DNA from 3 places in the Paenibacillus oryziterrae genome. Region 1 is predicted to be linked to each of the others. Evidence: predicted binding sites of a transcription regulator. Region 1 holds the regulator's gene; each other region holds the start of a gene.

The links. Region 1 encodes Rex, which represses fermentation and respiration genes when NADH is low (regulators of the CRP and FNR family bind a similar motif). Its sites were predicted from a motif close to TTGTGAAATATTTCACAA; they were not measured.
Region 2: a site for Rex is predicted at 1,988-2,005, ahead of ACAN55_RS22850 (cytochrome ubiquinol oxidase subunit I). Genes of this name have one in related genera too.
Region 3: a site for Rex is predicted at 1,958-1,975, ahead of adhE (bifunctional acetaldehyde-CoA/alcohol dehydrogenase). Genes of this name have one in related genera too.

Annotation. Positions count from the first base shown of each region.
Region 1 covers NZ_JBGJZO010000003.1:210,401-213,684, forward strand. Annotated here, with positions in the region: gene dinG (ATP-dependent DNA helicase DinG) at 1-1,593, shown strand, start outside; gene ACAN55_RS05680 (redox-sensing transcriptional repressor Rex) at 1,675-2,325, shown strand; gene ACAN55_RS05685 (amidohydrolase) at 2,315-3,284, shown strand, end outside.
Region 2 covers NZ_JBGJZO010000037.1:23,084-26,367, forward strand. Annotated here, with positions in the region: gene cydB (cytochrome d ubiquinol oxidase subunit II) at 1-510, opposite strand, end outside; gene ACAN55_RS22850 (cytochrome ubiquinol oxidase subunit I) at 470-1,873, opposite strand; gene ACAN55_RS22855 (cold-shock protein) at 2,098-2,328, opposite strand; gene ACAN55_RS22860 (cold-shock protein) at 2,426-2,626, opposite strand; gene ACAN55_RS22865 (S1C family serine protease) at 2,913-3,284, opposite strand, start outside.
Region 3 covers NZ_JBGJZO010000007.1:193,170-196,453, reverse strand. Annotated here, with positions in the region: gene adhE (bifunctional acetaldehyde-CoA/alcohol dehydrogenase) at 1-1,881, opposite strand, end outside; gene ACAN55_RS10735 (ABC transporter substrate-binding protein) at 2,145-3,284, opposite strand, start outside.

The sequences.
Region 1 (3,284 bases):
TTCCGCAAGTGTTATTATCACCGGGCGAAACATTCCGCTGGAATTGCGGACGTTGTGGTTACGAATCATTCCAAATTGTTCGCAGATGTGAAGGCGGGCCATCAATTGCTGCCAGCTTACGAGCACCTGGTCATTGATGAGGCCCATCACCTGGAGGATGTAGCAGGTAAGCATTTGGGTATGCACATGAAGCATTTTACGGTTACGCACACACTCTCCCGTCTCTTTAAAGACAGCCGCAATGGGCAGCTTCCTGTACTCCGGCAGCAGCTTCAAACTGCGGGAAGTGAACAGGCAGGAGAATGGAGTGCGATTATCGACCGCATATATACGGATCTGATCACCGTGAAAGAGACCTGGGATGCCCTGAGCGAGAAGCTTTTTAGTCTTCTTCCGGATCGAAGCGATGCCGGAGCGGGTGAAGCGGGTCAATTGATTCTGCGCCTGCTTCCTGGTAAAAAGCCCGCCAATTGGGCAGAGCTTGCCGCGCTTGAGAATGGTATGGTTACCACACTCAGCGATGTTCTGCGGAATGGCGAACGAATGCTGAATGAAATGAAGGATCAGGATGGCCAGTCCTCTTCCGACAGCCTGATAACGGATATTGGCGGCTTATTTAAAGACTTGGCAGCCATTAGGGATCAAGTGCGGTTTTTTATGGGCTTGAACGATGAAAGTGTAGTATATTGGCTGGAAGCGAACGGAAATTACCGCAGCAAGTCGCTGCAGATCTATGCAGTTCCCGTAGACGTCAGCTCCCAGCTAAAGGAATTATTTTTTGATAAGAAAAAGAGTATTGTTCTGACCTCGGCCACACTATCTGTTGATAAATCTTTTCAATTTATGATCGATAACCTGGGTCTGAATGAAGCTGCGGAAGAAGGCCGCCTTATGACGGTTCAGCTTCCCTCGCCGTTTCATTACCGGGAGCAAGCGTTATTAGTAATCCCAAGAGACTTCCCAAGTGTAAAAGGCAGTATTGGTGATGCACGCTTTGTTGATACACTGGTGCAATCGCTCGCAGAAGCTGCGGTAACCACGAAGGGAAGAATGCTGGTGTTGTTCACCTCGTACCGTATGCTCCGGCAGGTGTATGATCCTTTGAAGGAAGCGTTGTCTCTGCAGGACATCACCGTGCTGGGACAGGGCGTGGAAGGGGGAAGCAGAAGCAAGCTGATCCGCCGTTTTCAAGACAGCAGTGCTTCCGTACTTCTGGGTACCAGCAGCTTCTGGGAGGGAGTCGATATCCCCGGGGAAGCACTGACGTGTCTCGCGATTGTCAGACTGCCGTTTCAACCGCCTAACCATCCGCTTGCAGAGGCGAAATCGGAACTGCTGCAGGCACAGAAGAAGAATCCATTTATGAAGCTGTCGGTTCCGCAGGCGGTCATACGCTTTAAGCAGGGTTTTGGCCGTCTCGTGAGAACTGCGAAAGACCGGGGGATTGTAATTGTGTATGATACCCGGGTAATTGAGTCTTATTACGGTAAGTATTTCCTTTATTCCTTGCCAGGACCTAAAATGGAACATATGCGGACTGACCAGATGGTCCCGCGTATTGCCGAATGGCTGGAGGAGGGGGGCGTCTCCTAAACGCCCGATTTACACAATAAAATTACTCGCGGAACTTGAATCTCCGTTTATGCAGAATATAACCTTATAGGAGGAGAAAATATGAAATCGGATAAAATATCGGAGGCTGTTGTCCGCAGGTTGCCAATCTACCTGCGTTTTCTTAACGATCTCCACAAACGTGAAATCGCAACCGTCTCTTCTCAGGAGCTTGGACAAAAGCTGGATCTTAATCCAGCGCAAATCCGTAAGGATTTAGCCTATTTCGGTGATTTCGGAAGAAAAGGCATTGGTTATGATGTCAGCTACCTTATTGAAAAAATTCGGCATATCCTCAAGCTGGACCAGCAAATCAACGTGGCATTGGTTGGAGCCGGTAATCTGGGGCATGCGTTATCTAACTATAATGCCTATTTGAAGGACACCATGAAAATTACAGCAGTGTTCGATTCCTACGAGCCGAAGATTGGCGAGAAGATTAATAATTTGACTGTACAGCCAATGGAAGAACTGGGAAGTACCATACGTGCGCAAGGCATACGGATTGGTATTATCACTGTTCCTGAATCAGAGGCGCAGAATGTGGCGGATATCCTCGTGGATTCAGGCATTGAAGCTATTCTGAACTTCGCACCTGTTATTCTGAAGACCCCAGCGTCTATCCGGATTCATGCAGCAGATTTCACTACAGATTTGCAGAGCTTGGCTTATTATTTACAAGATGGAAAGGAAGAAGTTGAACATGGCGAATAAAACCTTTATCCGGAACGGAAGATTTACGGTTCCCGGAACAGACAAACCTGTCCTAAGCGGATATATGATTATAGAAAATGATCTGATCACTTACATAGGCGAAGAAGAACCTGATCATGAAGGTGCTGAAGTAGTAGACGGTAGCCGCCTGCTCTTTATGCCGGGCCTGGTAAATACACATGGACATGCAGCAATGTCATTGCTGAGAGGCTATGGGGACGATCTTGCATTGCAGGTATGGCTGCAGGAGAAAATGTGGCCGATGGAAGAAAAATTTACGGGTGACGATGTGTATTGGGGATCTTCATTGTCGATCTTAGAGATGCTTAAAGGCGGGACTACGACATTCCTCGATATGTATGACCATATGGATCGTGTCGCGGAAGCGGTCTCAACATCCGGAATCCGTGCCGTTCTGATGCGCGGTGTAATCGGACTCTGCCCTGAGGATGTACAGAACCACAAGCTAGCGGAAGCTATCGAGTTCGCCCGTACCTGGCATGGCAAAGCAGATGGCCGGATCACGTCGATGATTTCGCCACATGCACCATATACCTGCCCTCCGGAATTTTTCGTGAAATTTGTTCAGGCTGCTCATGATCTGGACCTCCCGATGCATACCCACATGTCGGAGACCCGTCGTGAAGTCGAGCAGAACGTGGCAGACTATGGCCTGCGTCCCGTAGCTCACCTGGAGAGCCTTGGCATGTTCACTCGCCCATCACTGGTAGCGCATGGTGTTCACCTCGAAGATGAGGAGATTGAAATTCTCGCCCGTTACAAGGTGGGAGTGTCCCACAATCCCGGCAGCAACCTGAAGCTTGCAAGCGGCATTGCGCGTGTAACCGACTTGCTTCGTGCAGGTGTGCCTGTATCGCTTGGAACGGATGGAGCGGCAAGCAACAATAACCTGGACATGTTCGAGGAAATGCGCCTGGCTGCGTTGATTCATAAAGGAA
Region 2 (3,284 bases), on a different contig from region 1:
ATACACATTTACGATGTCGAAGAAACCTGCGTACATCTGCATGTCCCCGTCAATCGGCAGACCTTTGATGAAGCTCGCGAACACTACAGCCAGCAGGAACGGCGGCAGGAAGCTGCCGAAGAAGATACAGGCATCCCACGTTCTTTTCCAGGCTAACGAATCGCGTTTACCTCTGAATTCAAAGGCTACACCGCGGGCGATCAGCGCCAGCAGGGCAAAGACAAAAGGAATATAGAATCCGCTGAACAACGTAGCGTACCAGTTCGGGAAAGCGGCGAACATCGCGCCTGCTCCTGTCAGCAGCCAAACTTCATTGGCGTCCCAGAAAGGCCCGATCGAGTTGATCAGTACCCGGCGCTCCGTATCATTCTTGGCGAGAAACTGCGTTTCCATGCCTACACCAAAATCAAAGCCCTCCAGGAAGAAGAACCCAACGAACAGCACTGCGATCAGCACAAACCATAATTCATTAAGAGACAATAGGAGCACCCCCCTTGTTATATGGATCATGCGATACGCCATGATCGTTATCCATTGCGTAAGGGCCTTTTTTAATAACTTTAATGAACAGTCCTACCAGAACGAGTCCGAGAATCGCGTAGATTGCCGTAAACGAAATTACCGAGAACAGCACCTGTCCGGCCGATACATTCGGCGATACGCTGTCTTCTGTCTGCATAAGTCCAAATACAGTCCAAGGCTGACGTCCGATCTCTGTCATAATCCAACCCGCTGTATTTGCGATTGGAGGCAGAAGCAGACCCCACAGCATAAAGCGCATAAACCAGGTGTTCGGACGGTCCATCTTTTTCCGCCACATAAGGAAGATTGCATACATTCCGAGAACAATCATCAGAGTACCCGCGAGAACCATGATGCGGAAGCTCCAAAAGGTTGTTTTTACCGGCGGAATATAATCCCCTGGACCGTATTCCTGTTCATATTGCGCCTGCAGTTCGTTCATCCCTTTAACTTCGCCGGAGAATTTACTGTAGGAGAGGAAGCTCAGCAGATAAGGAACCTTAAACTCTCCCGTACTGACTCCATTCTCAGAGTCGATATTGGCCCATACCGTCCATGGCGCAGGGTCACCACTTTTACCCCAAAGGCCTTCCGAGGCTGCCATTTTCATCGGCTGTGTCTTCACCAGGTATTGCGCTTGAGCATGACCCGCCACCGCTACACCAATAGAGGAGATAATCCCAACGATTGCCGCGATCTCAAATGATTTTCTAAAGAAAGATACATCCTGCTTCTTCAGCAGTTTATAGGCACTGATTCCTGTAACCAGGAACGCACCTGTTGCATAGGCAGCCAGCACCGTATGCGGGAATTCCACGAGCAATTGGCCGTTCGTAACTAGCGCAAAGAAATCATTCATCTCCGCGCGCCCGTTATTCATCGCAAAACCAACGGGATGCTGCATGAAAGAATTGGCCGCCAGAATCCAGAAAGCTGACAGCATCGTACCGAGTGCTACCATCCAGATGGACAGCAAGTGAATCTTTTTGGAGACCTTATCCCACCCGAAAATCCATAGTCCGATAAACGTAGACTCCAGAAAGAATGCGAGCAGCGCTTCAACCGCAAGCGGTGCGCCAAATACGTCGCCGACAAACCGTGAATAATCCGACCAGTTCATTCCGAACTGGAACTCCTGAAGAATCCCTGTTACAACGCCCACGGCGAAGTTAATAAGAAAGAGCTTGCCCCAGAATTGTGCCATGCGTTTGTACTCTTCGTTGCCTTTTCTGACATACATCGTCTCCATAATGGCAATCAAGAGTGTGAGTCCGATTGATACCGGTACAAAGAAATAATGAAAAATCGTAGTCGACGCGAATTGAATACGCGACAGCATCACTGTATCCATATTTCTCCCCTTCCTTTTCCCTGTTTCGTAATATATATTCTGTCAAAAATTTTAGCCTCACAGCGTGATATATATCACATTATACTCCCTTTATCGGCTAGAATTGCAATAAATTTGTGACAAATATCACAAATTATTGAGAAAAAGCAAAAAAAATAAGACGGTTTCCCGTCTTTCAGTTATACGTTCTTCTATTACATTTACTTGGCTATAAAGGCGTTGGATCAGGTAATGGAAATACCCTTCTTCAGCGACTTGAGGTCGCCATTCGAATTGAGCAGCAGGGGCAGCATCTTTGTGCTGCGAACCATTGGGGAGTGACATAGACGGCAGGAAGGCGCATGTTCAAATGCGAAATTATCCCTCATCCATCCGTTACATCCATCGTTGGTACAGGCCCATATTGCGGTATCTTCTTCCGGTATTTCCTCCAAAGGCTTCTTCCGGTAGTTCATTGCCGTTCCTCCCTTCCTTTATGTTGCAAGTTGTCTTCCATAAATAAAAAAAAGACCGTCCCAACTTTCAAAAAAAGCGGGACGGTGCCTTCTATTATTACAGTTTTACAACGTTTTCGGCTTGTGGTCCACGGTTGCCTTGAACAACGTTGAATTCAACGCGTTGGCCTTCATCCAAAGTTTTGAAGCCTTCGCCAGTGATTGCGCTGAAGTGTACGAATACGTCGCTTCCGCCTTCAACTTCGATGAATCCGAATCCTTTTTCTGCGTTGAACCATTTAACTGTACCTGTTTGCATGTGTGTTACCTCCACAAATTTAAATTAATATGTTCTTTTTATCTTCAGACAAAGAAAAAATTCACACATTGAGAAAGGTTGCATTTATAGTATTACAGCCCTTTTCAACAGGAAAATTTAAACATTAGCTGCATTAATATTATCATCTTAACATACCTCAAATCCAAAGGCAAGCTGTCCCATCCGAATTTCACCGTTTATGTTCTAAAAAGGCTGACTTCCCAATGTAAGGGCTATCAGCCCGTCAACATCTCTTCGATAATAGTATATACAGCTTTCGTTCATTTTATTCCTGTGGTTTCTCTTCAAGTATAACAGACAACTCTTTGAGCACACCATCACGGTAAAAAGTGACCTTCAGCTCTCCACCAATCTTAGTATGATCATACAGATATTTGCGCAGGGACAATGTCGAAGAAATGGGCTGCCCATTAAATTTGACGATGACATCATTGAATTGAAGGCCTGCTTTCTGCGCCGGACCTACCACATCGAGAACAACTGCTCCGTCTTTTACATCTTTTGGAAGTTTTAGTTTCTTTAGCTGCTCTTCATCAAGCGGTACATACGGATTATTCAGATCGACGGAATATACACCAAGGTAAGAACGGGCAACACGTCCCTTCTCAGTAAGCTCATCAGCCGTCTCCAGCACATG
Region 3 (3,284 bases), on a different contig from region 1:
GTTGCTTCCGGCAGTTTTGTCAGTGATTACCGCGAAGGAAGTCACTTCAGAACCTGTACCCGAAGTTGTAGGAATCGCTACGAATTTCGCTTTGGAACCCAGACGCGGGTATTTGTAAATCCGTTTGCGGATATCCATGAATTTTTGTTTCAGATCGTTGAAATCAGTATCTGGGTATTCATAGAACAACCACATAGCTTTGGCAGCATCCATAGGGGAACCGCCGCCGAGTGCGATGATGCAGTCTGGTTGGAATCTTTGCATCATTGCAGTACCCTTGTCCACAGTAGTTGTCGATGGATCCGGTTCAACTTCAGAGAACACTTCGATCGCTACTGGTGTTTGGCGTTGACGCAGGTAGTGCTCAACTCTTTCAACATAACCCAGTTTCACCATCATTGGGTCAGTGATGATTGCAACGCGTGTGATGTCAGGCATTTTTGCCAGGTATTGAGTGGATCCTTTTTCGAAATAGATCTTATCAGGAATTTTAAACCATTGCATATTCACGGTACGACGGTTCACCCTTTTCACGTTGATCAAGTTAATTGCTGTAACGTTTTGCGATACCGAGTTACGTCCGTAAGATCCGCATCCCAGTGTCAATGAAGGGATATTTGTGTTGTAGATATCGCCGATCGCGCCGTGTGTGGATGGCGAGTTCACCAGAATACGTCCAGTTTGCAGACGGTTGGAGAATTTCATGATAACTTCTTCATTGTTAGAGTGGATAGCGGAGCTGTGGCCCATGCCTCCGAACTCTACGATTTGAGCTGCACGCTCGATACCTTGATCAGCGTTTTTCACTTTGTAGCAAGCCAGAACCGGGCTCAGCTTCTCAGCGGACAGCGGGTATTTAGTACCTACGCCTTCGATTTCAGCAACCAGAATTTTAGTTCCGGCTGGTACTTGAATACCGCACATTTCAGCGATCTTCACAGCGGATTGTCCAACAATTGCCGGGTTAACTGCGCATTTCTCAACGTTCATTGCACCGTTAGTCAATTTAGCAGCTTCTTCTTTATTTACGAAGTAACAACCGGATGCGATCATTTTCTTCTTCACTTGGTCGAAGATTGGTTCTTCTATAATTACAGCCTGCTCGGATGCACAGATCATACCATTGTCGAAAGATTTGGAAAGAATAAGGTCGGTTACTGCTTGGTCAAGGTCTGCACTCTTTTCAATGAAGCAAGGAACGTTACCAGGACCTACGCCAAGTGCTGGTTTGCCGCAGCTGTAAGCCGCTTTAACCATTGCGGAACCGCCAGTTGCCAGAATCAATGCAACGTCATCGTTGTTCATCAGAGCATTTGTTTTGTCCATAGTTGGTGCATCGATCCATTGGATACAGTTCTCAGGTGCGCCAGCTTTTACAGCGGCTTCAGCCAAGATTCTTGCTGCTTCCTTACTGCACTCTTGTGCAGATGGATGGAAACCGAAGATGATCGGGTTACGAGTTTTGATAGCGATCAATGCTTTGAACATTGTAGTGGATGTTGGGTTAGTTACCGGAGTAATACCCATTACGATACCTACTGGTTCAGCGATCTTTTGGAAGTTCTCATATTTGTTGTCTTCAATAACACCAACTGTTTTATCGTACTTGATGTTGTTGTAGATGTATTCAGTTGCGAAAATGTTCTTGGTGATTTTGTCTTCATATACTCCACGGCCTGTTTCTTCAATAGCCAGTTTTGCCAGATACATGTGTTTGTCGAGACCAGCCAGCGCCATAGCCTGCACAATTTTGTTCACTTGCTCTTGATCGAGAAGCATGAACTCATCTAATGCTTTCTTTGCTTTGTCCACCAATGTCTGGATATATTCCTCAGCGGAAGCTTGCTTTGCCTGAGTTGGCACTTCGTTTTTAACTGCCATTTTCTCTCGTTCCTCCTGTCAAACACTTTGTTATTTTTTTCACAAACCAATCATATCACATCTTTTTCGTCTTGCATAGTGAAATCTTTCACATACTATAAACTTTTTTTGATTTGTTTTCAAAGCGCTTTCATTTCCAATTGGGGTCCCATAATTTAGTATACAATATATATCGGTCAATATGTTTAAAAATTTAAATAACCTCTCTTCTTAACAGCATCATGCGCTGTTTCTGAAGAGAGGTTATTTAGGATTACTGCAAACTACTCTACTTTGATGGTATCAAAGAATTTCTCTTGAACGATTTTGGCTGCATCGTCCAGTTGTTTTTTGGAATCTGTTCCTTCTTTAGAGAAGAGCTCCTGAATTACGTTGGACATTGTTGCATAGTAGTCCTGGGTGTTGTATTGTGCTTCAGGTTTGCCGTCCAAGAGTGCCATAATGTCAGGGCTGTATTGGTATACGTTATCGTATTTGTCATATACAGCTTTGGTTTTTTGGCCGAATTCGGAATCAGCAGCATAGTAGTCAAGAAGCGGCGGGATGAAGAATTTGCCGTCCGTTACGCGTTGGGCAATAATTGCATCAAGTGCTTCCAGACCTTTATCGGAAAAGTAGTCAAATGTAATATAACGGAATGCCATTTCTTGCTCGTCTTTTGTTGCGTTCGGGTTGATTACAAGATAGTCGCCGCCGAGAACCCCAGTGTGCTTGCCGCCTTTTTCAGCTGCAGGCATTGGATAGGTCAGAACTTCCTCCGGTTTCAAACCGCCTTGGTTCAGCGCTTGCTCGATAACGCCGTCAGAACCGGCCATTACCATTGCTGTACGTCCTTGTTGGAATGCACCTACAGCATCGCCCCAGCCGAGTGCCCAGTCTTGAGGAATAGCATTAGCTTCCCATCTCAACTTTTTGTAGAAGTCCAGTGCTTTCACACCTGCATCAGAGTTGAATGCGGTAACCACTTTGCCGCCTTCAATCTTTTGAATTTCTCCGCCGGCTTCGAACAGGAAGTTGGTCCAGTTCCAGCCTGCTTCATTACCTTTACCCATAGGAGCAATACCGGAGATCCCTTTTTTGGCATCAGCTACGCCTTTGGCAGTAGCAAGCATGTCATCCCAAGTCCAGTCCATCGCAGGAACTGCCACGCCTTTTTCGTCCAGCATTTTCTTGTTAATAATAGTGGTAACTACGTAACCCTTTTGTGTTACACCGAAAACTTTACCATCAACAATGAATTGGTTTTGCAGAACCGGATTGATTTGGTCTTTGTATTCGTATTTGTTCCACAGATCGGTGATGTCGGCTACCCAGCCTTTTTCCACGAGGAATTTCGCTTCAGTTGCATACGTATTGAAGAAAGTTGGTGCTTCGTTAGCAGCCATTTTCACACCAATTTCACT